DNA from 2 places in the Mesorhizobium sp. Cs1321R2N1 genome. Region 2 is predicted to be linked to the other one. Evidence: predicted binding sites of a transcription regulator. Region 2 holds the regulator's gene; the other holds the start of a gene.
What was found. The regulator PhoB, encoded in region 2, activates phosphate uptake and scavenging genes when phosphate is short. The targets are predictions, from matches to a motif close to TGTCATNNANCTGTCAT.

Region 1 (5,070 bases), on a different contig from region 2:
AAGGCACCGCGAAGATAAAGCCGATGAAGGTCGAAACCAGCGCCACGTTCACCGTGGTCAGCATCAGCTCGAAATATTCGGGGACGTAGAAACCGCCCCACACATAGACGCGACCAAGCGGGAAGTTGAATTCCTGGGTGCCGGTATCACGCGGCGAGGCGATGTCGAACAGCGCCCGCCAGACGTCGTTCCAGTCCCTCGGGGCCAGCCAGCTCAGGAAATCCAGTATGTGCGGCAGCCGGTCGAAGAAGTGCCCGGCATTGGCTTCGTCGGCGAACCACATGCTGGAGAGCATCGCGGCAAGCAGCAGTCCGACGCCGAGCACGGTATAGAGCCGGCGCAGCGACGTCTGGCGTCGCCAGGCATCGGCCGTCTGGTGGGTGGCGCCGGAGGCGGCTGTCACGGAAAGGGTCATGATCGGAGATGCAAAAAGGGCGGTATCTGAGATACCGCCCCTTTGCAATTTCGCCGTTAGCCGCCGATGGCTGCCTTACGGGCTTCGACGATGACGCTGTAGAAGTCCGGCTTCACCGGAACGTAGCCGGTGAAATCGCCGCCTTCGACGCCTTCGAAGCAAGCCTTGTCCTTCTTGGGCAGGTCGGTAAAGAAGGCGGTCAGCTTGGCGGTCATGTCGTCGCCGATCGCGGTGCGCACGACGAGCGGCCCGTTCGGGATCAGGCCCGAACGCCAGACTTCGACGAAATCGTTGGGGTCGACGGCGCCCTTGGCGACTTCCTTGTGGAAGGTGCCGGAGGTGTAGCCGTTCTTGAAGTCGCCTATACCCGAGGAATCGTCGACCGCGACATCGACCTTGCCGTCACGCACGGCCAGAACGTTGTTTTCGTGGCCGCCATTGAACTGGGTCGAGGCGAAGAAGGTTTCGTTCGAGGCGCCGGTGGTCTTCGGAATCTGGGTCAGCGGGATCAGGTAGCCGGAGGTCGAATCCGGGTCGGCATAGCCGAGCTTCTTGCCCTTGGCCGACTTGATGTCGGTGATCCCCGAGGTCTTCAGCGCCAGGCCGACGGAATAATAGCCGGTCGAGCCGTCGGTCTGCTTGGTGGTGAGGATCGGGGTAACCGCCTTCGGGTCCTTGAGATAGACGCTGGCATAGCCGGAAGCGCCGAGTTCGGCGAAGTCGAGCGTGCCGCCGAGCAGGCCCTGGATGACGCCGTCATAGTCGGCGGCCGGGAACAGCGAAACCTTCTCGAAGCCGAATTCCGTCTTCAGGTGATCGGCCAGGCACTGGTAGTTGCGCAGCCGGTCGGTTTCGTTTTCGCCGCCGAGAATGCCGACGCGAAATTCCTTCATATCGGCGGCGTGGGCCATGCTGGTGGCCATGGCGAGCACCGAAACGGCACCGAAAACCATCTTCCTGAACATTTGCTATCTCTCCTGTAGGTTCCGGCCTCGCGCCGGCAGCGTTCTTTATCTTGACAAGTGCCCTTGACGCGGGCGGACGATCCAGGCTGCTCGCTATGCCCGTAATGGGCTCAGTATCCCGGGAATGCGGGTTCGAGCGGTCCGGCGGATGCGGCGATCTTCTGCTTGAAGGCAACGCTGGTTGAGGTGATGACCTCCGATATCTCGCCGCCATTGCTGTCGGCGCCGTAGACTAGACGCACCGCTTCGCGGTTGAGCTCTTCGGGCGGCCCGTCGAAGACAACCTTGCCGGCGGCCATGCCGATGATGCGGTTGCAATAGGTGCGGGTGGTATCGAGCGTGTGCAGGTTGGTGACGACGGTGATGCCTTCGCGCAGATTGATGTCCTGCAGCGAATCCATCACCACCTTGGCGTTGAGCGGGTCGAGCGAGGCGATCGGCTCGTCGGCGAGGATCACCTTGGGCTGCTGCATCAGGGCACGGGCAATCGCGACGCGCTGCTGCTGACCGCCCGACAGGGTGCCGGCGGGTTGAAGTGCGGTACGGGCGATGTCGAGCCGCTCGAGCGCGGCGACCGCCTCGGCGCATTCGGCACGGGAGAACATGCCGAGAAGGTTGGACAGGGTCGAACGGTGGTTCAATTTGCCAAGCAGCACGTTGGTGAGCACATCGAGGCGCGGCACCAGGTTGAACTGCTGGAAGATCATGGCGCAGTCGCGCTGCCAACGCCGCAACGGCGACCCGCGAAGGCGGGAGACCTCGGCGCCGTCAAAAAAAATCGACCCCTGGCTGGGGTCGACAAGACGGTTGATCATGCGAAGAAGCGTCGACTTGCCTGCACCCGAACGACCGATGACGCCGACCATCTGCCCCTGCGGGATCGAGATGTTGACGTCGCTGACGGCGGTGTTCTTGCCAAATCGTCGGCTGACACCGCGAATTTCGAGCGTGGCAGAGCTTGCTGACATGGGCTGGTTCCAGTCCGGTCCATATTGATCGTCAGGCACTCGCCTAACGCAGCCACATGAACCTGCCGTGTCGCCAGCATGTCAGTTTTGTTACGCTCCACAGATATGACGGCCGACGTCCTGCCGGCGATCAGCCGAGCACCAGCAATTCCTCGAAATACTCCATGTCGCGGAATGCGCAGAAGGCGGGGGCCTTGATCTCGATCACCGGCGCCTGCCGCGCGAAAAGCGCCAGGCAATCGTCGAACAGCGTCTGCCATGCGGCGGCCCTGTCGTCGGCAAGACGCTGGATCTGATAAGCGAAGGTGATGTGAAAGACGTAATTGTCGTGATCGGGGTGCCGGTAGCCGAACGGCACGGCCAGCGCATCGCGCCATGCACGCATGATCCGCACATCCTCGTCGGTCGCGCCGGCAACGGTGAGCCCGGTCGGCACGATCTCGAGCACCTTGATGTTGAACGGACCGGCGCCCTGGAAACCCTTCAGGCGCTCCAGATAGAGGCGGGTCATGGCGTCGATGCCGGTGTCGAGCGACATGTCCCGTGGCCAGTAAGGCAACCGGCGGCGATATTCGATGATGCCCTGGAAGAGTGTCATGTGCAGGCTGGAGACAGGCGTGAAGGCAAGGCGGTCGGCGTCCGGCATTGCCATCATCCGATCGCGCACAGCGAGCACCACGGCTTCGGATGGCGAGCCGCTGACCAGATGGCTGACGACCGTGTTGCCGGGCTCGAGGAGAAAGTTGCCTGACGCGTCGTAGCGCGTGCCGAGATGCGCCGGCGGCGTCGGATTGGAGCCGGCAAAGAATCCGGCGAGCGAGGGTCTGACGGTGTCGAGCATGGCGATCTCCTTGGAACACCCGCGTCCTCCCCCGGTGATGTGTCAAGGATATGAAACAGAGTCGCTCATGACGTCGATGTGAGGGCTATATCTCCTTGCCTGCAACAATTGCGAACGGAAAACCGGTTCCCACTTTTTCTGGAACTGCTCTATCCCTCGTATTTCTCCAGGAATGCCTCGGCCGACAGTTCGCGGAAATCATCGAGCGAGGCACGCAGTCTGGCATGGTCCCAGTCCCACCAGGCAAGCGCCTGGTAGCGCTCGGCGGTGCGGCGGTCGAAGCGCTCGCGGATCGGTTTGGCCGGCACGCCGGCGACGATGGTGTAGGGCGCGACGTCCTTCGAGACGACCGCGCCAGCGCCGACCGCAGCACCATCGCCAGCGGTGACGCCGGGCAGGACGGTCGAGCCGTGGCCGAGCCAGGTGTCGTGGCCGATGGTGACGCGTTTGGCGCGGCGCTGGGCGAAGAATTCGCTCTCGTGCTCGGCGTCGTCCCAATAGTCGGAGGCACGGTAGGTGAAATGGTGCAGCGTCGGCCGCCATGTCGGGTGGTTGGTGGCGTTGAGGCGCACGCTGGCCGCGATGTTGGCGAACTTGCCGATCGTTGCGCACCAGACGGCGCAGTCCTGCATCATGTAGGAATAGTCGCCGAGTTCGCTTTCCGAAACCCGGCTGCGGTCGGCGATCTCGGTCCAGCGGCCGAGCGTCGAGTTGTGTACCTCCGCTGTCGGGTGGATCAGCGGCGTCTCCGACAATTTCCTGGTCATGCGGCGAGTTTTCCCGGAGCGAAGGCGGTGACGTCGATGACGCGGTCGGCCACCGCCTCGCGCACTTCGTGGTCATGGAAGATGCCAAGCAAGGCGACGCCCGCCGCCTTCTTGGCGGCGATAAGTTCGATCACCACGTCGCGATTGGTTGCGTCGAGCGATGCGGTCGGCTCGTCGAGCAGCAGGATCGGATGTTCGGTGATGAAACCGCGCGCGATGTTGACGCGCTGCTGCTCGCCGCCCGAGAAGGTTGCCGGCGGCAGCATCCAGAGTTTTTCCGGCAGGTTGAGCTGGGCCAGCAAGGAGCGTGCCTTGGCCCGGGCCGCCTCGCGCTCCTCGCCGCGTTCAACCAGTGGTTCGGCGACGACATCGAGAGCCGAGACGCGCGGCACGGTGCGCAGGAATTGGCTGACATAGCCGATCGTTTGCCGGCGCACGGCAAGCACGGTGCGTGGGCTGGCATGGGCGAGATCGATCAACCCATCCTCGTGCGTGACGATGATCTGGCCTTCGTCGACGGCGTAGTTGCCGTAGAGCATCTTCAGGATCGAGCTTTTGCCGGCACCGGACGGACCGCCGAGCACGGTGCATTCTCCGGCCTTGATCGAGAACGAGACACCCGCGACGACGGGCAATTTGATGCCGTCGCGCAGATGCATGGTGAAGCTTTTGGCGACATCGGAGACAACGAGAGGCGTCGGCATCAGAAATTTCTCCAATCGTCAATCGTCGGCGGGCGTACACGAGCCATCATCACACCTGCAAAATCGAGGAAACGAGCAATTGCGTGTACGGCGCGCGCGGGTCGTCGAGGACGCGGTCGGTGAGGCCGCTTTCGACGACGCGGCCGTCCTTCATCACCATCATGCGCTGTGACAGAAGCCGCGCCACGGCGAGGTCGTGGGTGACGACGATCGCGGCAAGGCCAAGGTCGGTGACCAGGCCGCGCAACAGGTCGAGCAGGCGCGCCTGCACGGAAACGTCGAGGCCGCCGGTCGGCTCATCCATGAACACCAGCCGTGGCCCGGTGACGAGATTGCGGGCGATCTGCAGGCGCTGGCGCATGCCGCCGGAAAAGGCGCGGGGTTCGTCGTCGATGCGGTCTTCCTCGATC
Region 2 (5,070 bases):
TCGGAACACTGTCAACATCGATTCTGATGGATTTTGAGGTGCCGTGTACCTTTTTTCGGGTCCCGCAATAAATAAATGACAGCTCCTGCCGCTTCTGCCAGTATTCGACCCGTTGCCGGAGATGTTCGAAGGGGTGTCAAGAACCGCGGCGACGGGAGGATGTGGTAAACATGTCGGTCGGAATCCGCCACGACGATCTGCGCCGGCGCAACCGCGCCATGGTGATTGCAGCCGTGCGTCAGGGTGGTCAGCCCTCGCGCACCGAGATCGCCGCCACCACCGGCCTCAGCCACTCGACCATATCGGCGATATCAGCCGACCTGATCGGCGAGGGTATCCTGACCGAAGGCAAGCCGAACGAGGCCGGCTCATTGAAACGCGGCCGGCCGCAGGTTGGCCTTGGCCTCAACCCCGAGGCCGCGGCTGTGATGACCGTGGTGCTGTCGCTGAATTTCCTGTCCGTCGCCGTCATCGATTATGCCGGCCAGGTGGTCGCCGAGGAACAGCGCCGGCTGGACACGCTGACCATGTCGCGCGAGGCGCTGATCGGCGAATGCACGGCAATAGTGCGGCGGCGCCTCGAGGACCCCGATCTCGACGTCCGCAGTATTGCCCGCATCGCGCTGGCGATCCAGGGCATCACTGACACCGAGGCGCGTGCGATGCTGTGGTCGCCGATCACGCCGCAGACGGACATTCCCTTCGCCGACATACTTGAAGCCGAGTTCGGCATCCCCGCCACCATGGAGAACGACTGCAACATGATGGCGGTGGCGCTGCGCTGGCGCGACCCCGAACGCTACCGCGACGACTTCATCGCCATCCTGCTCTCGCACGGCATCGGCATGGGCCTGGTGCTGAAGGGCGAGCTGTTCACCGGCACGCATTCATCGGGAGGCGAGTTCGGCCACATGATCCATCGCCCGGGAGGCGCGCTCTGCCGCTGCGGGCGGCGCGGCTGCGTCGAGGCCTATGCCGGCAACTACGCCATCTGGCGCAACGCCAGGCAGCTTGGCGAGGACGCCGAACCGGTCGCAGATGTCAGCGATGCGCAGATGCGGACACTCGCCGCGACGGCAAGGGAGAAAGACGGACCGGAGCGCGAAGCCTATCGCAAGGCCGGCGAGGCGCTGGGCTATGGACTGGGCAGCCTGTTCGCGCTGATCGATCCCGCACCCGTCGCCATGGTCGGCGTCAGCGCCGCCGCCTTCGACCTGATCGAGCCGGCCTTGCGCGAGGCCATCGCCCAGACCGCCGGCGGCCAGCATTCGGAATCGATTTCCTTCGACACCGAGCCGAACGAGCTGCCGCTCATCCGCGAAGGTTGCGCTATGCGCGCATTGACCTTCGTGGACCAGGAGATTTTCGCGCCGGGCGTGCTGGCGAAGCCCGGCGTTCCGGGCAAGAATGTAGCCTGATTTCAGTCTTCGCGGATCGCGTAGCCAGCGCCGCGAATGGTGCGGATCACGTCCGGCATACGGCCATTGTTAACCGCCTTGCGCAGCCGGCCGACATGCACGTCCACGGTGCGTTCATCGATATAGATCGTCTCGCCCCAGACATTGTCGAGCAACTGGCTGCGCGAGAACACGCGGCCGGGATGGCGCATCATGAATTCCAGCAGGCGAAACTCGGTCGGCCCGAGCCGGATCTCGCTCTTCTTGCGATAGACCCGGTGCGATTCCCGGTCGAGCACGATGTCGCCGACCTTGAGCACGCTGGACAGCACTTCCGGCTTGGCGCGGCGCAGCAGCGCCTTGACCCGGGCCATGAATTCCGGTGTCGAGAACGGCTTGACCAGATAGTCGTCGGCACCGGTCGAGAGGCCGCGCACGCGGTCGCTCTCCTCGCCGCGCGCCGTCAGCATGATGATCGGCAGCCTCTCGGTCTCGGGCCGCATTCGCAGGCGCCGACAGAGTTCGATGCCGGAAACCGCCGGCACCATCCAGTCGAGCACCAGGAGGTCGGGCACGTTCTCCTGGAGGCGGATCTCGGCTTCGTCGCCGCGTGTCACCACCTCGACCTGGTAGCCTTCCGATTCCAGATTGTAGCGGAGGAGCACGCCGAGCGGCTCCTCGTCCTCCACCACCATGATGCGTGGCGCGATCATCGATTGATCATCCCTGCCGTCAAGCCGCCGGCACCGACATCGCCGTCTCGTCCTGCTTCGGACGGTTGGCGGGCAGTTGCGTGCCGGTCAGCACATAATATGCATTCTCGGCAATGTTGGTCACGTGGTCGCCGATGCGTTCGAGATTCTTGGCGCAGAACAAAAGATGCGTGCAAGCCGTGATGTTGCGCGGGTCTTCCATCATGTAGGTCAGGAGTTCGCGGAACACCGATGTGTATTTGACATCGATGCGTTCGTCGTCATTCCTGAGCTTGGCGAGTGCGGCGGCATCGCCGGCCGCATATTCCTCGACCACGCCCTGCACCTGGATCAGCACCAGCTGCGCCATGGAGTCGATCGAATGCGACAGGTCGCGTGGCGTGGCGGAGAGGCCGACGGAGCCGACGCGCTTGGCAATGTTCTTGGCAAGGTCGCCGATGCGCTCGAGATCGCCCGCCATCCGGATCGAGCCGACGACATGACGCAGATCGTCGGCCATCGGCTGACGCTTGGCGATGAGGGTGATGGCTCGGTCGTCGAGCTCGCGCTGGCGCGCGTCCATGATGGCGTCGTCGGAGACGACGCGCTGTGCCAGCGCGTTGTCGGAATTCAGCAGCGCCTTGGTGGCGCCGCCGACCATCGTGCCGGCGAGATCGCCCATGTCGCTGATCAGCCTGCTGATCTGTCCGAGATCCTCGTCGAAGGCTGCGACTGTATGTTCGGCCATGATCCTGGTCCTCGTATGCGTGATATCAGCCGAAGCGGCCGGTGATGTAGTCCTGCGTGCGCTTCTCGCGAGGCGACGTGAAGATCTTCTCGGTCTTGTCGAATTCGACCAGTTCGCCCAGATACATGAAAGCCGTCTGGCGTGACACGCGCGCCGCCTGCTGCATATTGTGGGTGACGATGACGATCGTGTAGTCGGCCTGCAACTCGTCGATCAGTTCCTCGATCTTGGCGGTCGACAGCGGATCGAGCGCCGAGGCCGGCTCGTCGAGCAGGATGACCTCCGGCTTCACCGCCACGGTGCGGGCGATGCAAAGACGCTGCTGCTGGCCGCCCGACAGGCTGAGGCCGCTGGCGTTCAGCTTGTCCTTGACCTCGGTCCACAATGCGGCGCGCTTCAGCGCCTGCTCGACACGGCCGTCCATCTCGGCCTTGCTGATCTTCTCATAGAGCCTGACACCGAAAGCGATGTTCTCATAGATCGACATCGGGAACGGCGTCGGCTTCTGGAACACCATGCCGATCTTGGTCCGCAGCAGGTTGAGATCCTGCGAACGGTCGAGAACGTTCTGGCCGTCGAGCAGCACCTGGCCCTCGGCGGTCTGCTTGGGGTAGAGTTCGTAGATGCGGTTGAAGACGCGCAGCAGCGTCGACTTTCCGCAACCCGACGGTCCGATGAAGGCCGTCACGCTGCGCTCGGGCAGCGACAACGTGATGTCCTTCAGCGCCTTCGACTGGCCGTAGTAGAAATTGAGGTTCTTGACCTCGATCTTCGCCTTGGCGGCTGCCTCGGTGGCAATCGTCATGTCTGGAGACAACATCTGGCTCATTTGTCCTCTCTGCGTCCGGTCAGGCTGCGCGCAAAGATGCTGAGCGCGAGAACCGTCAATGTGATTATGAGTGCGCCGGTCCAGGCCAGTTGCTGCCATTCCTCATAGGGGCTGAGAGCGAACTGGAAGATGGTGACCGGCAGGCTGGCCATCGGCGCGTTGAGATTGCTCGACCAGAACTGGTTGTTGAGCGCGGTGAAGAGCAGCGGCGCCGTCTCGCCGGAGATGCGGGCGATCGACAGCAATATGCCGGTGACGATGCCGGAAAGTGCTGCACGATAAGCCACTGATTTGATGACCACCCAGCGCGGCGCGCCGATCGCGGTGCCGGCTTCGCGCAAGGCGTTCGGCACCAGGTTGAGCATGTCCTCGGTGGTGCGCACGACCACGGGGATGACCAGGATGGCCAGCGCGACGGCGCCGGCGATCGCCGAGAAATGCCCCATCGGCCGCACCATCAATTCGTAGACAAACAGGCCAATGATGATCGACGGCGCCGATAGCAGAATGTCGTTGATGAAGCGCACCACGGTGGTGAGTTTCGAGAAGCGGCCGTATTCGGCCATGTAGGTGCCGGCCAGAACACCGATTGGCGTGCCGACGATAACGGCGATGACCGTCATCACCACGCTGCCATAGATAGCGTTCAGCAGGCCGCCGGCATCGCCGGGGGGCGGCGTCATCTGCGTAAACACATCAAGGGAGAGCCCGGCTGCGCCTTTGTAGACCAATGCGCCGAGGATCAGTGCCAGCCAGGCAAGCCCGATGCCCGCGGCGGCGACGCACAGCGTCATCATCACCGAGTTTCTGGTCTTGCGGCGGCTGTGAAGCGACGAGGCTGTCGACATCGGTCAGGCTCCGGTGCGGGCGTCGATGCGCATCAGCATGTAGCGTGCGATGGCAAGGATGAGGAAAGTGATGACGAACAGGATCAGGCCAAGCGCTACCAGCGAGGACGTATAGAGGTCGCCGACGGCTTCGGTGAATTCATTGGCGATGGTCGCGGAGATTGTCGTTGCCGGCGCGAACAGCGAGGTCGAGATGCGGTGCGCATTACCGATCACGAAGGTCACCGCCATGGTTTCGCCGAGCGCGCGGCCAAGGCCAAGCATGACGCCGCCCATGATGCCGATGCGGGTGTAAGGGATGACGACGCGACGTGTCACTTCCCAGGTCGTGCAGCCAATGCCGTAGGCGGACTCCTTCAGCACCGGCGGCACCGTGTCGAACACGTCCTTGGTGATCGAGGTGATGAAGGGCAGCACCATGATGGCGAGGATCAGCGACGAGGTCAGCAGGCCGATGCCGTAGGGCGGACCGGCAAACAGGCTGCCAAGACCGGGAACGCCATGGAAAACGCTGATGATGAAGGGCTGCACCGTCGTCTGCAGGAACGGCGCCAGG

Region 1: the regulator PhoB is predicted to act here: its motif matches at 2,427-2,443, upstream of phnC (phosphonate ABC transporter ATP-binding protein).

The regions. Positions count from the first base shown of each region.
Region 1 covers NZ_JAPYKP010000072.1:7,231-12,300, forward strand. Annotated here, with positions in the region: gene phnE (phosphonate ABC transporter, permease protein PhnE) at 1-415, opposite strand, end outside; gene phnD (phosphonate ABC transporter substrate-binding protein) at 472-1,380, opposite strand; gene phnC (phosphonate ABC transporter ATP-binding protein) at 1,491-2,348, opposite strand; gene O7A61_RS18630 (DUF1868 domain-containing protein) at 2,479-3,189, opposite strand; gene O7A61_RS18635 (acetyltransferase) at 3,339-3,956, opposite strand; gene phnL (phosphonate C-P lyase system protein PhnL) at 3,953-4,660, opposite strand; gene phnK (phosphonate C-P lyase system protein PhnK) at 4,710-5,070, opposite strand, start outside.
Region 2 covers NZ_JAPYKP010000024.1:52,879-57,948, reverse strand. Annotated here, with positions in the region: gene O7A61_RS09565 (ROK family protein) at 171-1,418, shown strand; gene phoB (phosphate regulon transcriptional regulator PhoB) at 1,421-2,110, opposite strand; gene phoU (phosphate signaling complex protein PhoU) at 2,130-2,837, opposite strand; gene pstB (phosphate ABC transporter ATP-binding protein PstB) at 2,863-3,666, opposite strand; gene pstA (phosphate ABC transporter permease PstA) at 3,663-4,514, opposite strand; gene pstC (phosphate ABC transporter permease subunit PstC) at 4,518-5,070, opposite strand, start outside.